DNA from 4 places in the Nocardia sp. 2TAF39 genome. Region 2 is predicted to be linked to each of the others. Evidence: predicted binding sites of a transcription regulator. Region 2 holds the regulator's gene; each other region holds the start of a gene.
The links. Region 2 encodes LexA, which represses DNA repair genes until DNA is damaged. Its sites were predicted from a motif close to CGAACANNTGTTCG; they were not measured.
Positions count from the first base shown of each region.

Region 1: cofD (2-phospho-L-lactate transferase) is a predicted target of LexA. The motif match lies at 1,840-1,853, and genes of this name have one in related genera.
Region 3: ruvC (crossover junction endodeoxyribonuclease RuvC) is a predicted target of LexA. The motif match lies at 2,538-2,551, and genes of this name have one in related genera.
Region 4: AB4Z47_RS17915 (error-prone DNA polymerase) is a predicted target of LexA. The motif match lies at 2,422-2,435, and genes of this name have one in related genera.

Region 1 covers NZ_JBFRFQ010000015.1:176,234-180,307, reverse strand. The annotation lists gene AB4Z47_RS12435 (phosphomannomutase/phosphoglucomutase) at 1-1, opposite strand, end outside; gene AB4Z47_RS12430 (DUF3499 domain-containing protein) at 55-435, opposite strand; gene AB4Z47_RS12425 (metallopeptidase family protein) at 680-1,159, opposite strand; gene AB4Z47_RS12420 (WhiB family transcriptional regulator) at 1,343-1,576, opposite strand; gene cofD (2-phospho-L-lactate transferase) at 2,064-3,062, shown strand; gene AB4Z47_RS12410 (coenzyme F420-0:L-glutamate ligase) at 3,059-4,074, shown strand, end outside.
Region 2 covers NZ_JBFRFQ010000002.1:7,885-11,958, reverse strand. The annotation lists gene nrdR (transcriptional regulator NrdR) at 1-219, opposite strand, end outside; gene AB4Z47_RS01535 (hypothetical protein) at 429-581, opposite strand; gene AB4Z47_RS01530 (hypothetical protein) at 845-1,306, opposite strand; gene lexA (transcriptional repressor LexA) at 1,584-2,312, shown strand; gene AB4Z47_RS01520 (ArnT family glycosyltransferase) at 2,448-4,074, shown strand, end outside.
Region 3 covers NZ_JBFRFQ010000002.1:127,841-131,914, reverse strand. The annotation lists gene AB4Z47_RS02140 (DivIVA domain-containing protein) at 1-177, shown strand, start outside; gene ruvB (Holliday junction branch migration DNA helicase RuvB) at 256-1,338, opposite strand; gene ruvA (Holliday junction branch migration protein RuvA) at 1,345-1,950, opposite strand; gene ruvC (crossover junction endodeoxyribonuclease RuvC) at 1,947-2,516, opposite strand; gene AB4Z47_RS02120 (thioesterase family protein) at 2,630-2,947, opposite strand; gene AB4Z47_RS02115 (O-acetyl-ADP-ribose deacetylase) at 3,292-3,807, opposite strand; gene AB4Z47_RS02110 (alpha/beta hydrolase-fold protein) at 4,019-4,074, shown strand, end outside.
Region 4 covers NZ_JBFRFQ010000026.1:46,671-50,744, reverse strand. The annotation lists gene AB4Z47_RS17935 (SDR family NAD(P)-dependent oxidoreductase) at 1-173, opposite strand, end outside; gene AB4Z47_RS17930 (hypothetical protein) at 396-851, shown strand; gene AB4Z47_RS17925 (MFS transporter) at 1,163-1,729, shown strand; gene AB4Z47_RS17920 (MFS transporter) at 1,621-2,316, shown strand; gene AB4Z47_RS17915 (error-prone DNA polymerase) at 2,454-4,074, shown strand, end outside.

The DNA of each region.
Region 1 (4,074 bases), on a different contig from region 2:
TGCCCAACACCCTAGTGGTTGCGCCCGGTCGGTCCGACACCGTCCTGGTCCGGGTCAGGACGGCGGATCGGGGAGCACGCGCAGATGGCCGCGGCGACCGGTGCGACCGGTGCGCGGCGGCGGGGGAGCATAGTCGTGGTAGCCGCGCTGGTCGTGTTCCTGCGGGCGGCGGCGCAGTCCGGCCTCGCGGACCGCTTCGGCGAGCGCGGTCAGATCGTCGTCGTCCGGAGTGCTCGAGGAGAATCCGCCTTCGTGCCGAACCAGCTCCCAACCCTTCGGGGCGGTGATCCGTGAGCCGTGTGTTTCGCAGAGGTCCCAGGAGTGCGGTTCGGCGACCGTCGCGAGTGGTCCGACGACCGCCGTCGAATCCGAGTACACATAGGTGAGCGTCGCGACGGCCGGGTTCTTGCAGCCTGGTCGGCAGCAACGACGCATGGGGATCACGCCGACGAGAGTAACCCTCCTGGCGCGTCGATGGGGGCAGACACGCTTGAACGAATCTCGGTCTGCTCTCAGCAGAATGCGAGCAGCACGGCGTCCCGCAAGAGGCGCCCGTGGCGCGTCCGACGGTGTGTTCCGCGGTGGAGTTCCCCGGGTATCGAGCCTAAGTACCCGTGGTATCGGTTTCGCTCGCCCCGCAATGGCATTCGAGGGGTGGGGCCGTCTGGATGGGTGCGGATCACTCGGCTTCCGGATCGATCACGTCCGGGTCGACGCCGAGGTAGGTCGCGACCTGCTGGACCAGGACCTCGCGCAGCAGGTCGACCAGGTCATCGGGATCGCTGGCCCGCAGTTCGAGCGGCTTGCGGAACAGCACAACCCGCGCCCGGGTCGCCGCGCCGTGCCGGTCGACACCGGCCGGGATGAGCCGGGACAGCGGGACCGGACCGTCGGCGACGACCTCGTCCGGCCAGGTAACCGAATCGGGATGCAGCGGACGGATTTTCGGAACGTCGTCGACGGCGATGTCGAGCTTGGTGAGCCGGTCGTGCCAGCGGGTGTCCAACGGGGCGAACGCCTCCAGCACCAGCCGGTCGAACTTCTGGCCGCGGGTCCGCCAGGCCGGCACCGTGGGTGGCAGCATCGGCCCGCGCACTCCGCGGCCGCGGCGGATCACCGACCGGGCGGTCGGCGGTCGACGCTTACGGGAACGTGCCATGGCACAAAATCTAGGCCAGTCGATTCCGGCCGCGCTCATCGAGGCGGCGTGATGGTCTTGTCGTGTCGGTGAGTGTCGTGTCGGTGCTGTCGCGAACCGATGATCGGGCGCGGGATCGGCTGTCCTCGCGTGTTCCCGGAGTCGCCCTGATGGAGGTGGGCAACTCCGGGCCTCGCGTACGTCTCAGCTGATGCCGCGCTTGAGGCGGCGGCGCTCCCGCTCGGAGAGCCCGCCCCAGATGCCGAAGCGCTCATCGTGCGCGAGTGCGTACTCCAGGCACTCGTCACGTACTTCGCAGCCCATGCAGATCCGTTTCGCCTCACGGGTCGAGCCGCCCTTCTCGGGGAAGAACGCCTCCGGATCGGTCTGCGCGCACAGGGCACGCTCCTGCCACTGCTCTTCGATGGATTCGAACATCTCGTCGAAGCCGGTCACGACCAGGCTGAGCCGGGGTGCCGAGACTCCGTCACCCCCCTCTTCGTCCTTCCAGCCGTTGTCTGTGCAGACGCCACGTGCTGCGCCTGCTGTGGAATCGGTCGGCGAGACCATCTCGTTGGCCATCGCTCCGCCTCCTCACTGTGTGTTAGCGCAGAATGATTCGTTCCGTCGGACCAACACGCACGCCGACGGCCATACCCCGCGACGTTGTCCCGCGGACGTCCCCGAGCCTGTCATTCGCTCGAACATCTGTTCGAAAAGCCGCTCGCGCCTTGGGCTCTCGCGCGAACCCGGAATGACATGACTGTGATTAGACACGCCGGACGTGTCGATGGTCAAGCCGCCGACGCTATTCCGTTACTATCCGCAGCCGCATTCCGAATTGATCTTGTCACGTACGTTAGCAAATAGATAGCAAATTTACCGCGAGTCGTCTCCATCGGGGTACCGCATAGGCTGTGCGGATGTGACTGGACAACAAGCGGACGCCGTAGCTGGGAACGGGCCCCGGATCGCCGTCCTCGTCGGTGGCGTCGGTGGCGCGCGTTTCCTTCAGGGCGTCCGCGAACTGCTGCCCGAGGCCGACGTTGCCGCGATCGTGAACGTCGGTGACGACGCCTGGATGCACGGCCTCCGTATCTGCCCCGACCTCGATACCTGCATGTACACCCTAGGTGGCGGTATCGATTCCGAGCGCGGCTGGGGCCGGGTCGGCGAGACCTGGCACGCCAAGGAGGAGCTCGCGAAGTATCACGCCCAGCCGGACTGGTTCGGCTTGGGGGACCGTGATATCGCCACCCATCTGATCCGAACCGAAATGTTGCGTGCCGGGTACCCGCTCTCCGCGGTCACCGAGGCGCTGTGCAATCGATGGCAGCCCGGTGTGAAACTGATCCCGGCAACCGACGATCGCTGCGAAACGCATGTCGTTGTGACCGACCCGGACAATCCTGGCGAACGGCGCGCGATCCATTTCCAAGAGTGGTGGGTTCGCTATCGCGCGAACATCGACACCCATGGATTCGCCACAATTGGCGCCGATGACGCCAAACCGGGCCCAAATGTGACGGAGATCATAACGTCCGCCGATGTGGTGCTCCTCGCTCCGTCGAACCCGGTCGTGAGCATCGGAGCCATCCTCGCCGTGCCGGGCATTCGGGGCGCCCTGCGCACGACCGAGGCCAAGGTGATCGGCGTGTCCGGCGTGATCGACGGAAAACCGTTGCGCGGTATGGCCGACGAGTGCCTGTCGGTGATCGGAGTGGACACCACGGCCGAGGCGATCGGTCGGTATTACGGCGCCCGCTCGGCCACCGGAATCCTGGACGGCTGGCTGATCCACACCACCGACACCGCCGACGTGCCCGGTGTCGAGGTGCGTAGCGTGCCTTTGCTGATGACCGACCCGCCGGCTACCGCTGAAATGGTGCGCCAGGCACTGGATCTCGCGGGAGTGAAGCCATGACGACACCCACCGACCACGGGGCGGGCGAGCTGCGTATCCTGCCCGTCACCGGCCTTCCGGAGTTCCGGCCCGGTGACGACCTGGCCGAACACCTTGCTCGGTGTGCACCCTGGCTGGCCGACGGCGACGTGCTCGTGGTCACCAGCAAGATCGTCGCGAAGGTCGAGGGCCGCGTCGTGGAGGCGCCGATGGACCCCGAAGAACGGGACAGCGCCCGGCGCAGGCTCATCGACCAAGAGGCGGTGCGGGTGCTCGCGCGCAAGGGCCGCACCTTGATCACCGAGAACAAGCTCGGCATCGTGCAGGCGGCCTCCGGGGTCGACGGCTCGAATGTCGAGCAGGGCGAACTCGTCCTGCTACCGACCGATCCGGACGGCAGCGCCAAGGCGCTGCGGACGGCGCTGGCCCAGCGATTGGGCGTGACGGTCGCGGTGGTCGTAACCGACACCATGGGCCGCGCCTGGCGCAATGGCCAGACCGACGCGGCGATCGGCGCGTCAGGGCTTCGGGTGCTGCACGACTATGCGGGTGCTGTCGACGGCCAGGGCAACGAGCTGCACGTCACCCAGGTCGCGGTGGCCGACGAGCTGGCTGCCGCCGCGGACCTGGTGAAGGGCAAGCTCGGCGGCGTACCCGTCGCCGTGGTGCGCGGGTTTCCGGTCACCGACGACGGGTCCGGCGCCGCCGACCTGCTGCGCAGCGGTACCGACGACCTGTTCTGGCTCGGCACCGCGGAGGCGATCGAGCAGGGGCGGCGGGAGGCGATTCTGCTGCGTCGCTCGATCCGCCAGTTCGCCGATACCCCGGTTGATCCGGAACGCATCCGTGCGGCGGTGTCTGTCGCATTGACCGCGCCTGCCCCGCACCACACCCGCCCGGTGCGGTTCGTCTGGCTGCGCAAGCCGGGTCTGCGCGCCCAATTGCTGGAGGCGATGGCGGAGAAGTGGCGCGCCGATCTCGCCGCCGATGGCCTCGCGCCGGAACGCGTCGAGCGCCGCATCGCCCGCGGCCG
Region 2 (4,074 bases):
GCCTTGGCAGGCGCGCCGCACGCCGCGAATGACCTTCTCGCGGCTGAACGGCTCGGTGACTCCGCTGCGCTTGACTACGGACAGGATGGCGGTCTCTACCGTGGTGAACCGCCGCCCACACTGCGGGCAGGCGCGACGGCGGCGAATGGCCGCGCCCTCGTCGGCCTCGCGCGAGTCCACCACCCGGGAGTCGGGGTGTCGGCAGTACGGGCAATGCATCCGAGAAATCCTTCGTCGATGCGTGTGCTCGCGTCCGGACCGGCCGCCGATCGTAACGATCGGTCCGGCGAGCACATGTACAGAGGTCTATACCCCGGCACCAGGTATTCCCCACTCGAATCTGGAAAAACCTGCATAACAGTTCGAGGATACCCGTCCGACTAGCCGAGTCGTCGCACACACCCACGGCTACCGGCGCGCCACCTCGATCATTCGACGATCTGCCAGTGCGCGGTCAGATCCGCGAGGAGGTCCGGCAGCCGCGGAACGAGGTGGCCGCGGGCCAGTTCGGTCCAGAACGGCTCGCCGAGGACGGCGTCGGCCAGGACCGGGTCGGTCTCCGGATCGATGTGACGTGGCACCAGGTCACCGGTGATGTATGTCCACCTCGTGTCTCGGTCGGCCCAGTCGAAGTCGGGCAGCGGGACACGCAGCGCGAGACTACGGCCCGCGACGTCGGCGCGGACCGTGGCCGGGGCGAAGACGCCGGGCGCACGGACCCTGGGACGGCGGGCTTGCCCGCGACCGTGCTCCCAGACATCGCTCGAGCAGTGTTGCCCAGATCACATTTCCAGCAGATTTTCGATCAACAATTCCGGCCACAATAGGTGGCCGATCCCACCGGTCAGCGCGGCGGTGGCGAGCCCGCGCCACCTCGGCCGTCGACCACGGCGGGCACCGACCCGCCGGACTCGCCGCCCCAGTCTCCCGCCCGCACGTGCGCCAACGCGATCAGTCCCGCCACCATGAGGGCGGTCAGCAGCGCGGTCACGGCAAGCACGGCGAACCCGACCTGCGCCCGCTCTACCCGCTCCATCGGGTGCGAGCCACGCATCCGCCGGAGCGCGGAATTCCGTGCGCTACGGCCATATACGAGCGCAGCGCCGCCAGGGCGAGCGTCGCGGGGGCACCGATCGACCGCGGAGCGATGCGCGGGCACCAACGCCCTGGCGCGCGCGCCGCCGCGCCGCGTGCGAGGACCCGTGTCGCCACCGAGATCGATCGCCGCCGCAGCGGCGGCGCGGTGATCGAACTCCACACCTGTCACATCGATCGATGTGGTGATGTCGCTGATCGCAGTACTCATCGGACAAACCTCCGTGGTGGGTGCTCCGTCGCCGTTCGAGCCGGTGTCCATATTCGAACACATGTTCCCAACGCATTCGATCAGATGTTCGAAGAATCTGTGTTCGATTTCTACCACGACGGAGTGGCAAAGTCAGCAGAAACGCCCGACATGCGTCGAACAGATGTTTGATACATCGACGCGACCGGACTAGATTCGAACTACCAAATGCATGACAGGCCATGACGACAGACGCCCAGCGGGGATCGGCCGGGCACAGCAGGAAAGGGCGGTTGCGGTGAGGCACACAGACGACACGGGTGACGAGACCGAAAGCGGCGCCGACGCGGCGAGTACCGGGGCGGATCTCACCGTGCGTCAGCGCAAAGTGCTGGAGGTGATCCGCACCTCGGTGAGCGAACGCGGCTACCCGCCGAGCATCCGGGAGATCGGTGACGCGGTCGGGCTGACGTCGACCTCCTCGGTCGCCCATCAGTTGCGCGCTCTGGAGCGCAAGGGCTACCTTCGCCGCGATCCGAATCGTCCACGCGCGGTGGACGTCAGAGGCCTGGACGAGGTGGTGCGTTCGGTGACCAGTCTGCCGGTCGCCGCGGTGGACGGCTCCGATGCCGCCGTCGACACCGACCGCCCGGTGCCCACCTTCGTGCCGGTGCTCGGGCGCATTGCCGCCGGTGGTCCGATTCTGGCGGAGCAGGCCGTCGAAGACGTCTTCCCGCTCCCCCGCGAGCTGGTCGGCGAGGGTTCGCTGTTCCTGCTGAAGGTTGTCGGCCAGTCCATGATCGACGCGGCGATCTGCGACGGCGACTGGGTGGTCGTCCGGCAGCAGAACGTCGCCGACAACGGCGACATCGTCGCCGCGATGATCGACGGCGAGGCCACGGTGAAGACGTTCAAGCGCACCGGCAAGGACGTGTGGCTGATGCCGCACAATCCGGTGTTCGAACCGATCCCCGGCAACGACGCCCAGATCCTCGGCAAGGTCGTCACGGTCATCCGCAAGATCTGACGACGGAAGGGACGGCAACCCGCGTCGGCCGCGCGGACATGTACCGCAACACACAACCGAGTTCGCCCCCACGTTCACAGCTGATTGACAGCAAGCGCGCAGGGAATCCACCAGGCCACTTGCGAGACTTCCGCAGTGACAGCGATCAGCGCCGACGCGGCCCTGCCCGATGCAACCACGACTCTCGATCCCGATCCACTCGGGCTACCGCCTGCTCGTCGGTGGGAGCGAGCGATTCTGGCGGTGCTGCTGACCGGGACGGCCGTCGCGTATCTGTGGCACATCACGGTCAACGGCATGGCCAACGGTTTCTACGCCGCGGCGGCCTGGTCCGGTGCGCGGGACTGGAAGGCACTACTGTTCGGCTCGCTGGATCCGGGCAACTTCATCACCGTCGACAAACCGCCGGTCTCGCAGTGGGTGATGGGACTGTCGGGACAGCTGTTCGGATTCAGCAGCGCGAGCATGCTGGTGCCGCAGGCGTTGATGGCCGTCGCGGCCGTGGCACTGCTGTACGCGACAATCGCCACGGCGACCAGCAGCCGGGGCGCGGGCCTGCTGGCCGGGGCGGTGCTGGCAGTGACACCGGTGGTGGCGTTGATGTTCCGGTTCAACAACCCGGACGCGGTGATGGTGCTGCTGATGACCTCGGGCGCGTACTGCACGATCAGGTCATTGCGGCGGGCGAGCGCGCGCTGGCTGATGCTGGCCGGTGTCGCGCTCGGATTCGCGTTCCTGGCGAAGATGCTCGAAGGGCTCATGGTGTTGCCCGCGCTGGCGCTCACCTACCTGATCGTGGCGCCGACCTCGGTGCGAAAACGACTGCTGCACTTGCTCGCCGCCGCGGCGGCGTTGGTCGTTTCATCCGGCTGGTACGTGCTGCTGACGATCCTGTGGCCCGCATCGTCGCGGCCGTATCTGGCCGGGTCGACGAACAACACGTTCATGGATCTGGTGCTGGGCTACAACGGATTCGCCCGCTTCCTCGGCCACAACCACCGCGGCGGCAACCGATTCGCACTACCGCCCGGGTACGAGATGCCAGGCGACTTGGGGCAGGGCCGTGGTGGGTTCGGCGGATTCGGCGGCGGGTCGGGTCCGACCCGGCTGTTCACCGGCGAGATCGGGTTCGAGATCTCCTGGCTGCTTCCCGCCGCCCTGCTCGCCTTCGTACTGGTCCTCGCATCGCGCGGGCGTGCTCCGCGCACCGACCTCCTGCGCGGGGCCGCGCTGGTCTTCGGACTGTGGCTGATCATCGACGGCATCGCATTCACCACGATGCGCGGCGGCATGCACGCTTACTACACGTTGGCCATCGGTCCCGCCGTGGCCGGGATGTTCGCGATCGGCGTCGCCGAGATGTGGCGTCGGCGCGATGAGAAATTCGGCCGAATCGGTGCTGCCGCATTGGTGCTCACCTCGGGACTGTGGGCGTTCGTGCTGCTGAGCCGCAACGCCGAATGGCTGCCGTGGTTGCGCTGGGCGCTTGCGGTGGTCTCTGTGGCGGTGGCGCTGGGCCTGATCGCCGCCGCGTTCCCGGCCGTATCGCGACGGGTGCGTGCCAGGTCGGTGTCGGTGCTGGTCGTCGTGGGTGTTCTCGCCGGGATCGGCGGATCGACGGCATACGCCGCGGCCACCCTCCCGCAGGCGCATACCGGGGGCGGGCCGACGGTCGGCCCTGCGAAGCCCGAGCGGCCGACGCCGGCGAACGATATGCGCAGCGAGGTGATGTCGTTCGTGAACGGCGACACCGAGCCGCAAG
Region 3 (4,074 bases), 120 kb from region 2:
GCCGCGACCCTGGCGCACGGCGGACCGGGAAGCCTGACCGTCGCCGACGTCCGCTCCATCCACTTCACCGACGCCCGGCTCGGCACCCGCGGCTACCAACGAGACGAGGTCGACGCCTTCCTCGACCTCGTCATCACCGCGCTACGACGCACCCGCCGCCCCCCGCGCCACAGCTGACGCGTCCTCGCATCGGGTCGCGGTTCCGCCCGCATGCCACGCACCGTGCGAGGAGCCACGCGGTGGTACGAAGACCGGTCAGTCGAAGAGGTCCAGGGTGGGGTGGGGCTCGCGGCCGCGGACTTCGATAGAACCGAAGACCAGGTCGGACGGTGGAATCAGACCCAGGTGTTCCCAGGCTGCAGCGGTGGCCACGCGGCCGCGGGGGGTGCGGGCGACCAGGCCCGCGCGGACCAGGAAGGGTTCGCACACCTCCTCGACGGTGGCGGCCTCCTCCCCGACCGCGACGGCGAGGGTGGACACGCCGACCGGCCCGCCGCCGAAACTGCGGACCAACGCGCCGAGAACCGCGCGGTCGAGCCGGTCCAGGCCGAGGACGTCGACGTCGTAGACCTCGAGCGCGGCGTGCGCAATAGGCCGGGTGATCAGGCCGTCGGCACGAACCTCCGCGTAGTCGCGGACCCGGCGCAGCAGGCGGTTGGCGATCCGGGGCGTGCCGCGCGAACGACCCGCGATCTCGGCCGCCGCGTCCTCGTCCATGCCGACACCGAGGATGCGCGCCGAACGCTGCAGGATCCGCAGCAGCTCATCGGCCTCGTAGAAGTCCATATGGCCGGTGAACCCGAAGCGGTCACGCAGCGGACCGGTCAGCGCTCCGGATCTGGTGGTGGCCCCGACCAGGGTGAACGGCGCGATGTCCAACGGGATGGAGGTGGCGCCGGGACCTTTGCCGACGACCACGTCCACCCGGAAATCCTCCATCGCCAGATAGAGCATCTCTTCGGCGGGGCGGGCGATGCGGTGGATCTCATCGATGAACAGCACGTCGCCCTCGACCAGGTTGCTGAGCATGGCGGCGAGGTCGCCCGACCGTTCCAGCGCGGGTCCCGACGTGATTCGCAGCGCGGTGCCGAGTTCGGCGGCGATGATCATCGCCATGCTGGTCTTGCCGAGGCCGGGCGGACCGGACAGCAGGACGTGATCCGGCGTGCTGCCACGCTGTTTGGCGCCGCGCAGCACCAGCGCGAGCTGTTCGCGGACTCGGGGCTGGCCGATGAAGTCGTCCATCGATTTCGGGCGCAGGCTCGCCTCGATCTCGCCATCGGACTTCAGATAGCTTGCGCTGACCTGCGATTCGGCAGGTTCCTCTTCATACTCCATAGCGCCTTACCGGTTCTTGCCGAGCAGGCCGAGCGCTGACCGCAGGGCGGAGGAGGTATCGGCGGCGGGCCGGTCGGCCAGCACCGCGTCGACCGCCTGTTCGGCCTGTTTGGCGGCGAAGCCGAGGCCGATGAGCGCCTCGACAACCTGGTCGCGCACGGGCGTGACCACCGGTGCGGGTGCGGATCCGGGCGGACCGGACTGCACTGGGACGAGATTCACTTTGTCGCGCAGTTCGACCACCATGCGCTCGGCGCCGCGCTTGCCGATGCCGGGCACCCTGGTCAGTGCGGCCACGTTGCTCTCGGCGAGCGCCTTGCGCAGTGCTTCGGGTTCCAGCACGGCCAGCACCGCCATCGCGAGGCGGGGGCCGACGCCGGAGACGGTCTGTAGCAGACCGAACAGCTCGCGAGCCTCGGTGTCGGCGAAGCCGTAGAGCGTCATCGAGTCCTCGCGGACGATCATCGCGGTGTAGAGCCGGGTCTCCGCACCGCGGGTGAGTCCGCCGAGGGTGGCCGGCGTGGCGTTGAGCCGGTAACCGACGCCGGCCGCCTCGATCACCGCATGGTCGAGTGCGATCTCCAGCACCTCGCCGCGTACCGACGCGATCACCCGTGCACCGCCTTCCGCTGTTCGGCAAGCCGTTCCCTGTACCGCCGCTGCGCCGCGGCCGCCTTGGCCTCGGCCGCGGCCATCCGCTCCAGCAGCGGCGCCCGCCAACAATGGCAGATGGCCAGCGCGAGCGCATCCGCCGCGTCGGCGGGCTTCGGCGCCGCCTGCAGGCCGAGGATGCGGGTGACCATGGCTGTCACCTGCTTCTTGTCCGCGGTGCCATTGCCGGTAACCGCCGCCTTCACCTCACTGGGGGTGTGGAACGCCACCGGGATACCCCGGCGCGCCGCGGCGAGCGCGACCACCCCGCCCGCCTGCGCGGTACCCATGGCGGTACGGACGTTGTGCTGGGCGAAGACCCGTTCGATCGCGACGGCCCCTGGTTTGTGGGTGTCCATCCAGTACTCGGCGGCGTCGGCGACTTGGAGCAGGCGCTTGGCCAGGTCCAGGTCCGCGGGGGTACGGATCACGTCTACGTCCAGGGCGGTGACCTTCCGCCCCAGCCCGCCCTCGACGATGCTGAGGCCGCACCGGGTGAGCCCGGGGTCGACGCCCATCACCCGCACGAAAACCCCTCTCACAGGACACGAACAACTGTTCGAGAGTTTAGCGGAGGCTTCGTCTTTCGCGCTTCTGCGACACGGCCCCGGCCGGAGCCGTGCGTGATGGCTCCCCGCCTTCAGGCCGACAGCCCGAGCAACTCGGGACGACTCGCCCTGGCGGCCCACTCGCGGGCCGGGTCGGCGACCAGTCGCCGCGATGCGAGGTCGAGCAGACCGCTGACGTTGGTCACGGTCGCGGCGACCACGCCGTCGGCACGAGTGAGGACGTGCTCGACCCGGTAGGTCTTGCCCTCGCCCCAGCGCCATGTGCACGACACCTCTACCGCGTCGCCGCCACGTAGTTCGCGCTGGAAACTGATCACCGTCTCCAGGTTCACCGGCCCCAATCCGGACGCGATCAGCTCGTCGACGCCAAACGCCCGCCGCCTGGACACACGCGAATCGCGAGTGGTCGGCGAATTGGTGGTAGGCCGCGCCGGTGACATGCAACTGCGGATCCAGATCGGAAACCCGGACTTCGATACGGGTACTGAACGACACGGGCCGACTATGCCACCCGGCACCGACAGATTCCGGAGTCCACCGAGGGGTCGGATCACGACGGGCCCGACTACGGGGCGTGACCCGTCCCGCGCCACACCGAAACCGTCGACGCCTCGTGGTTCGCCGCAGCCGAACACCGCCTGAACCCCACTCCGCCAGCACAGCCCCCTGATCGCCGCCGCTCGCCGATAAGCCCGACGCGCCGATAACCTGCGCTGACGAGGCGAACCGCGGGTCAGCTGTCGGAGACCTGCCGCGCGAACGCGGCGTAGGCGGACTCGTCGAACAGGACGAAGCGGACCTCCGACACCGCCGTGTCGGCCGCGCACACCGTGTCGACGGCGATCCGTGCCCCGTCGTCCATCGGCCAGCCGAAGATACCGGTGGAGATCGCGGGAAACGCGACCGTCCGCGCGTCCAATTCGTCCGCCACGCGCAGAGATTCCCGATAGCAGGAGGCCAGTAGAGCGGAGCGGTCCTCAACAGCCGACCACACCGGACCGACCGTGTGGATCACCCAGCGGGCGGGCAAACGGCCCGCCGTGGTCGCGACCGCTGCTCCGGTCGGCAGTCCCCTGCCGTACTGCGACGCGCGCAGTCGGCGACATTCCGCGAGGATGTCGGGTCCGCCGCGCCGATGGATCGCGCCGTCGACTCCCCCACCTCCGAGTAGCGACGAGTTCGCCGCGTTCACCACCGCGTCGACCTCCTGTTCGGTGATATCCCCGCGCACGAGCACAAGTCCGGTCATGTCCGCATTCTGCCTCGACCGCGGCCCCCGACACGACAAGTCGGATGCGTCATCGCCGCCATCTGCCCGCTCGTCGCACCCGTACTTGTTCCTCGCACCCGCGACGGGCAAGCGAAGAACGTGCGGGCAGTAGTGCGAGGACAGCCTCCACCCAGGTTCGCTGGAGCCGATTCACAGGTGGTCTCGAGGAAGTGTCTCGACAATGCCGTAGGTGCCCGTACTCGCCGCTCCTCCGACTCCTGCCCCACCTCAGCTTTCGCCGACGAA
Region 4 (4,074 bases), on a different contig from region 2:
CGCGCGAGCAGGAACACGGTGGCGCCCTTGCCCGCGACGGCCAGCGCCGCGGCTCGTCCGATCCCGGACGAGGCTCCGGTGATGAGGACATGTCGTTCGGCTAGGTCGCGGTTGCGGCGCCATCGCCGGATCTGCCCGCGAAAGCCGGCGGTCTCAGCGGATGCGTCGGACATCGCTGCTCCTTTGCAGGGTCGAGTCGGCATTAACTTACTTCGAAGTAAGTTTACTCGCGAAGTGGTCTTGGTCGCGCCCTGGATCAGCCGCTCTCACAGTGGCGGCGCGTCGCATCGGCGCAGTTGGTGTGTTCGAGATCCCCGCGCATGAAGGGGTTCCGGCGCGGCGAGTCGGATCGAACGGCCCTCGAATCAATCGAACATATGTGCGATACTCGGCGCATGGCGGACGATCGGATGGCGGAGGTTTTTGCCGCGGTGCGGCTCGGTGGCGTCGACTCGACGGCGGCGCGGCAGGCGCTGGAAAAGCTGTGGAACGAACTCGGTGAACACGCGGACGCGTTGCACCGCTGCGTGATCGCGCACCACTTGGCCGACCTGCAGGACGAGGCCGCCGACGCGCTGCGCTGGGATCAGCGGGCGCTCGCCGCGGTGTTCGGGCCCGGAATTCCGCTCGACGAAGGTCTGCGCGGTTTTCTTCCCTCGCTGTATCTGAACCTGGCCGACAGTCATCGTCGCGTCGGTGAGTTCGAGGTGGCTCGGATGCAACTGGCCATCGCTCGCGGGCATCTCGACGTCCTCGCCGCCGACGCCTACGGCGCTTTGATCCGGACTCGGCTCCGTAGCGTCGAAGCAGCCCTGGCCGCCGGTTGCACGGAGCGTCTCCCGGGCTCCTGACCTTGCGGTACGGCATGTGGTCGCGAGTTTGCCACCGGTCCGAGGGTGGGCAGTTCGAAGCGCTCCGGCCCACTCCACCGGAAACCGTGATGTACCGTGACCAGAATTTGATCGACGGCATGTGCGTCAGTTGCTCGCGCCAGTCCCTGACATGCTGGCGATTTCCGGGTACATGATGCAGTCGCATCGCTTCGTGCTGGGCGTCGACCAGTTCCGGCGACGATGATGTCGCAGGTGATGCAGAGCATGGCGTGCTGAATCGGGTGCAATGGTGCTGTCCAATCCATCAGCAGCCCAGACTGGCGTTGTCGATGGGGATGATTCCCGTGCTGTTCCCCAACGCCGCGGAACGTGGGCGCGCGACTACCGTATGGATCACCGCGGTCACGCTCGGGACGCCGCTCGGCCCGATCGTCGGTGGGCTGCTGCTGAAGGCCTTCTGGTGGGGCTCGGTATTCCTTATCGACATCCCGACGGTCGTCATCGCCGCCGTCGCGGTCGGCCTGCTGGTACCGGAATCCCGCAGTCGGGTACGCCGCCCGATCGATCCGCTCAGCGTCGTCTTGTCGGCCGCCGGTCTGGTGGGTCTGACCTATGGCTTCATCCGGTTCGGCGAGAAGGGCTGGGGTGACGGCCCGGCGTGGATCACCGCGGTCGCCGGCGTGACGTTGCTGGTCGGCCTGGTCGCGTGGCAGCGGAAGCTGACGCATCCGCTGGTGGATATCGGTCTGTTCCGCGACCGTGGGTTCGGCTGGGCACGGTGTTCCAGTTGTTCAGTGCCTTCGCCATGTTCGGGCTGTTCTTCAGCATTCCGCAGTATTTTCAGGCGATTCTCGGTGTCGACGCGCTCGGTAGCGGTCTGCGGATGCTGCCGATGATCGGTGGCCTGCTCATCGCTACCAATTTCCTGGAGGGGCTCAGCGACAAGCTCGGTGTCCGGCCCACGCTCGTGATCGGGTACGGACTGCTGGCCGTCGGTCTGGCGATGGGAGCGACAACGGATGTCGGCACCGCGTACGGGTTCATCGCGGTGTGGATGGCGGTGGTCGGCCTGGGTGTCGGGTTGGTGCTGCCGACCTCCATGGCGCTGGCGGTAGGCGCGCTCACCCCCGAACGCGCGGGCGCAGGCTCCGCCCTGCTGTCGGCGCTGCGCCAAGCCAGCGGCACGATCGGGGTGGCGGTGCTGGGCACGGTGGTGTCCATGCGGTATCACTCGGCGCTCGGGCCGCTGAACCACGAGCCGATCAGTGCGGGAGTCGGCTCCGGTGTGGCCGTCGCCCACAGCATTGGCGACAACGTGATGCTCGCCGAGGTGCAATCCGCCTTCATGAGCGGCATGAGCCTGCTGATGTGGGTTTGCGCCGGAATCTGCCTCGCGGCGATCGCCATGGTGGGGCTCAGCGGACGGCAATCCACCGAAACCACCCGAGCGCCGGCCGAGCCGGAATCCGCGCAGGTCGGTTGAGCGTCCGATGCGTCGGAATGGCCGCAGGCCCAATGTGTGCAGGTAGTCGGACAAGGCTCTCCAATGCGGAAAGTTGATGAGAATGTGCAGACAGCACCTGTGTTTCGAATGTATGTTCGAGTATAAGGAGGTGCTGTATGGGCTGGGGCAACGGGCCGCCGAGCTGGGCGGAAATGGAGCGAGTGCTGTCCGGGCGGCCCGGACGAGCCGACCCGGACGCCAGGTACCCCGGCGACGGTGGCGACAGCCCGGCGTGGTCGCGCAAGCGCGTCGAGTACCGGCCCGAGCCGGTCGAGCGCGCCGACGAACCGTCGGTGCCGTATGCGGAGCTGCACGCGCATTCGGCCTACAGCTTTCTGGACGGGGCGAGCCAGCCGGAGGAACTGGTGGAAGAGGCGGTGCGGCTCGGCCTGGAGGCGATCGCGCTCACCGACCACGATGGCTTCTACGGCACCGTCCGCTTCGCCGAGGCGGCCAAGGAGTGGGGGATGCCCACGGTCTTCGGCGCCGAGCTGTCGCTCGGCGTCCAGCCCGAGCCACGCGGTCCTGCGATGGAACGCGGGCACGCCACCGCCGACTCGGCGGCGCGTACCGGCTCGCCGGATCCAGCCGGGCCGCATCTGCTGGTGCTGGCCCGTGGCCAGGAGGGCTACCGCCGACTGTCCCGTGCGATCGCGGCCGCGCACCTGGCCGCGGGGGAGAAGGGCATCCTGCGCTACGATCTGGACGAGCTCACCGCCGCGGCCGAGGGGCACTGGCACATCTTGACCGGCTGCCGAAAGGGACACCTCCGCCAGGCGCTCGAGCGCGACTTGCACACGGGGAGCACACGTCTCGTGCACGCGGAGGCCGCGCTGCGCGACCTGACCGAACGCTTCGGCACCGAGCGGGTGAGCGTGGAACTCACCCACCACGGCATCCCGGAGGACGACGAGCGCAACGCCCACCTCCTCGCCCTGGCCGATCGCCTCGGCCTGCCCGTGCTCGCCAGTACCGGAGCGCATTTCGCCGCGCCGGGGCAGCGCAGACGAGCCATGGCGCTCGCGGCGATCCGGGCGCGGCAGAGTCTGGACGAGGTGGCGGGCTGGCTGGCGCCGGCAGGCGGCGCGCATCTGCGTTCCGGGGCGGAGATGGCGCGGCTGTTCGCCGACTGTCCCCATGCGGTGGCGAACGCGGCGGCGCTGGCCCGCGAATGCGCTTTCGATCTGAAGCTGATCGCCCCGAAACTGCCGCCGTTCGACGTGCCCTCCGGACATGACGAGCAGTCCTGGCTGCGCGAACTCACCCTCGCGGGCGCCGCGCGGCGCTATGGCCATCCGAAGCTCAACCCAGAAGCGTATGAGCAGATCGAGCACGAACTCGCGGTGATCAACGCCTTGGAGTTCCCCGGCTACTTCCTGGTGGTGCACGACATCGTCAGCTTCTGTAAAGACAATGACATCCTCTGCCAGGGGCGCGGTTCGGCGGCCAACTCCGCGGTCTGCTACGCGATCGGCATCACCAATGTCGACCCGGTGCGCAACCAGCTGCTGTTCGAGCGGTTTCTCTCCCCGGAACGCGACGGGCCACCCGATATCGACGTCGACATCGAATCCGACCGTCGCGAAGAGGCAATCCAGCACGTCTACGCCCGATACGGCCGCGAGTACGCCGCGCAGGTGGCCAACGTGATCACCTATCGCGGCAAGTCCGCGGTGCGCGATGCCGCACGGGCACTGGGGTTTTCGCCGGGCCAGCAGGACGCGTGGAGCAAGCAGG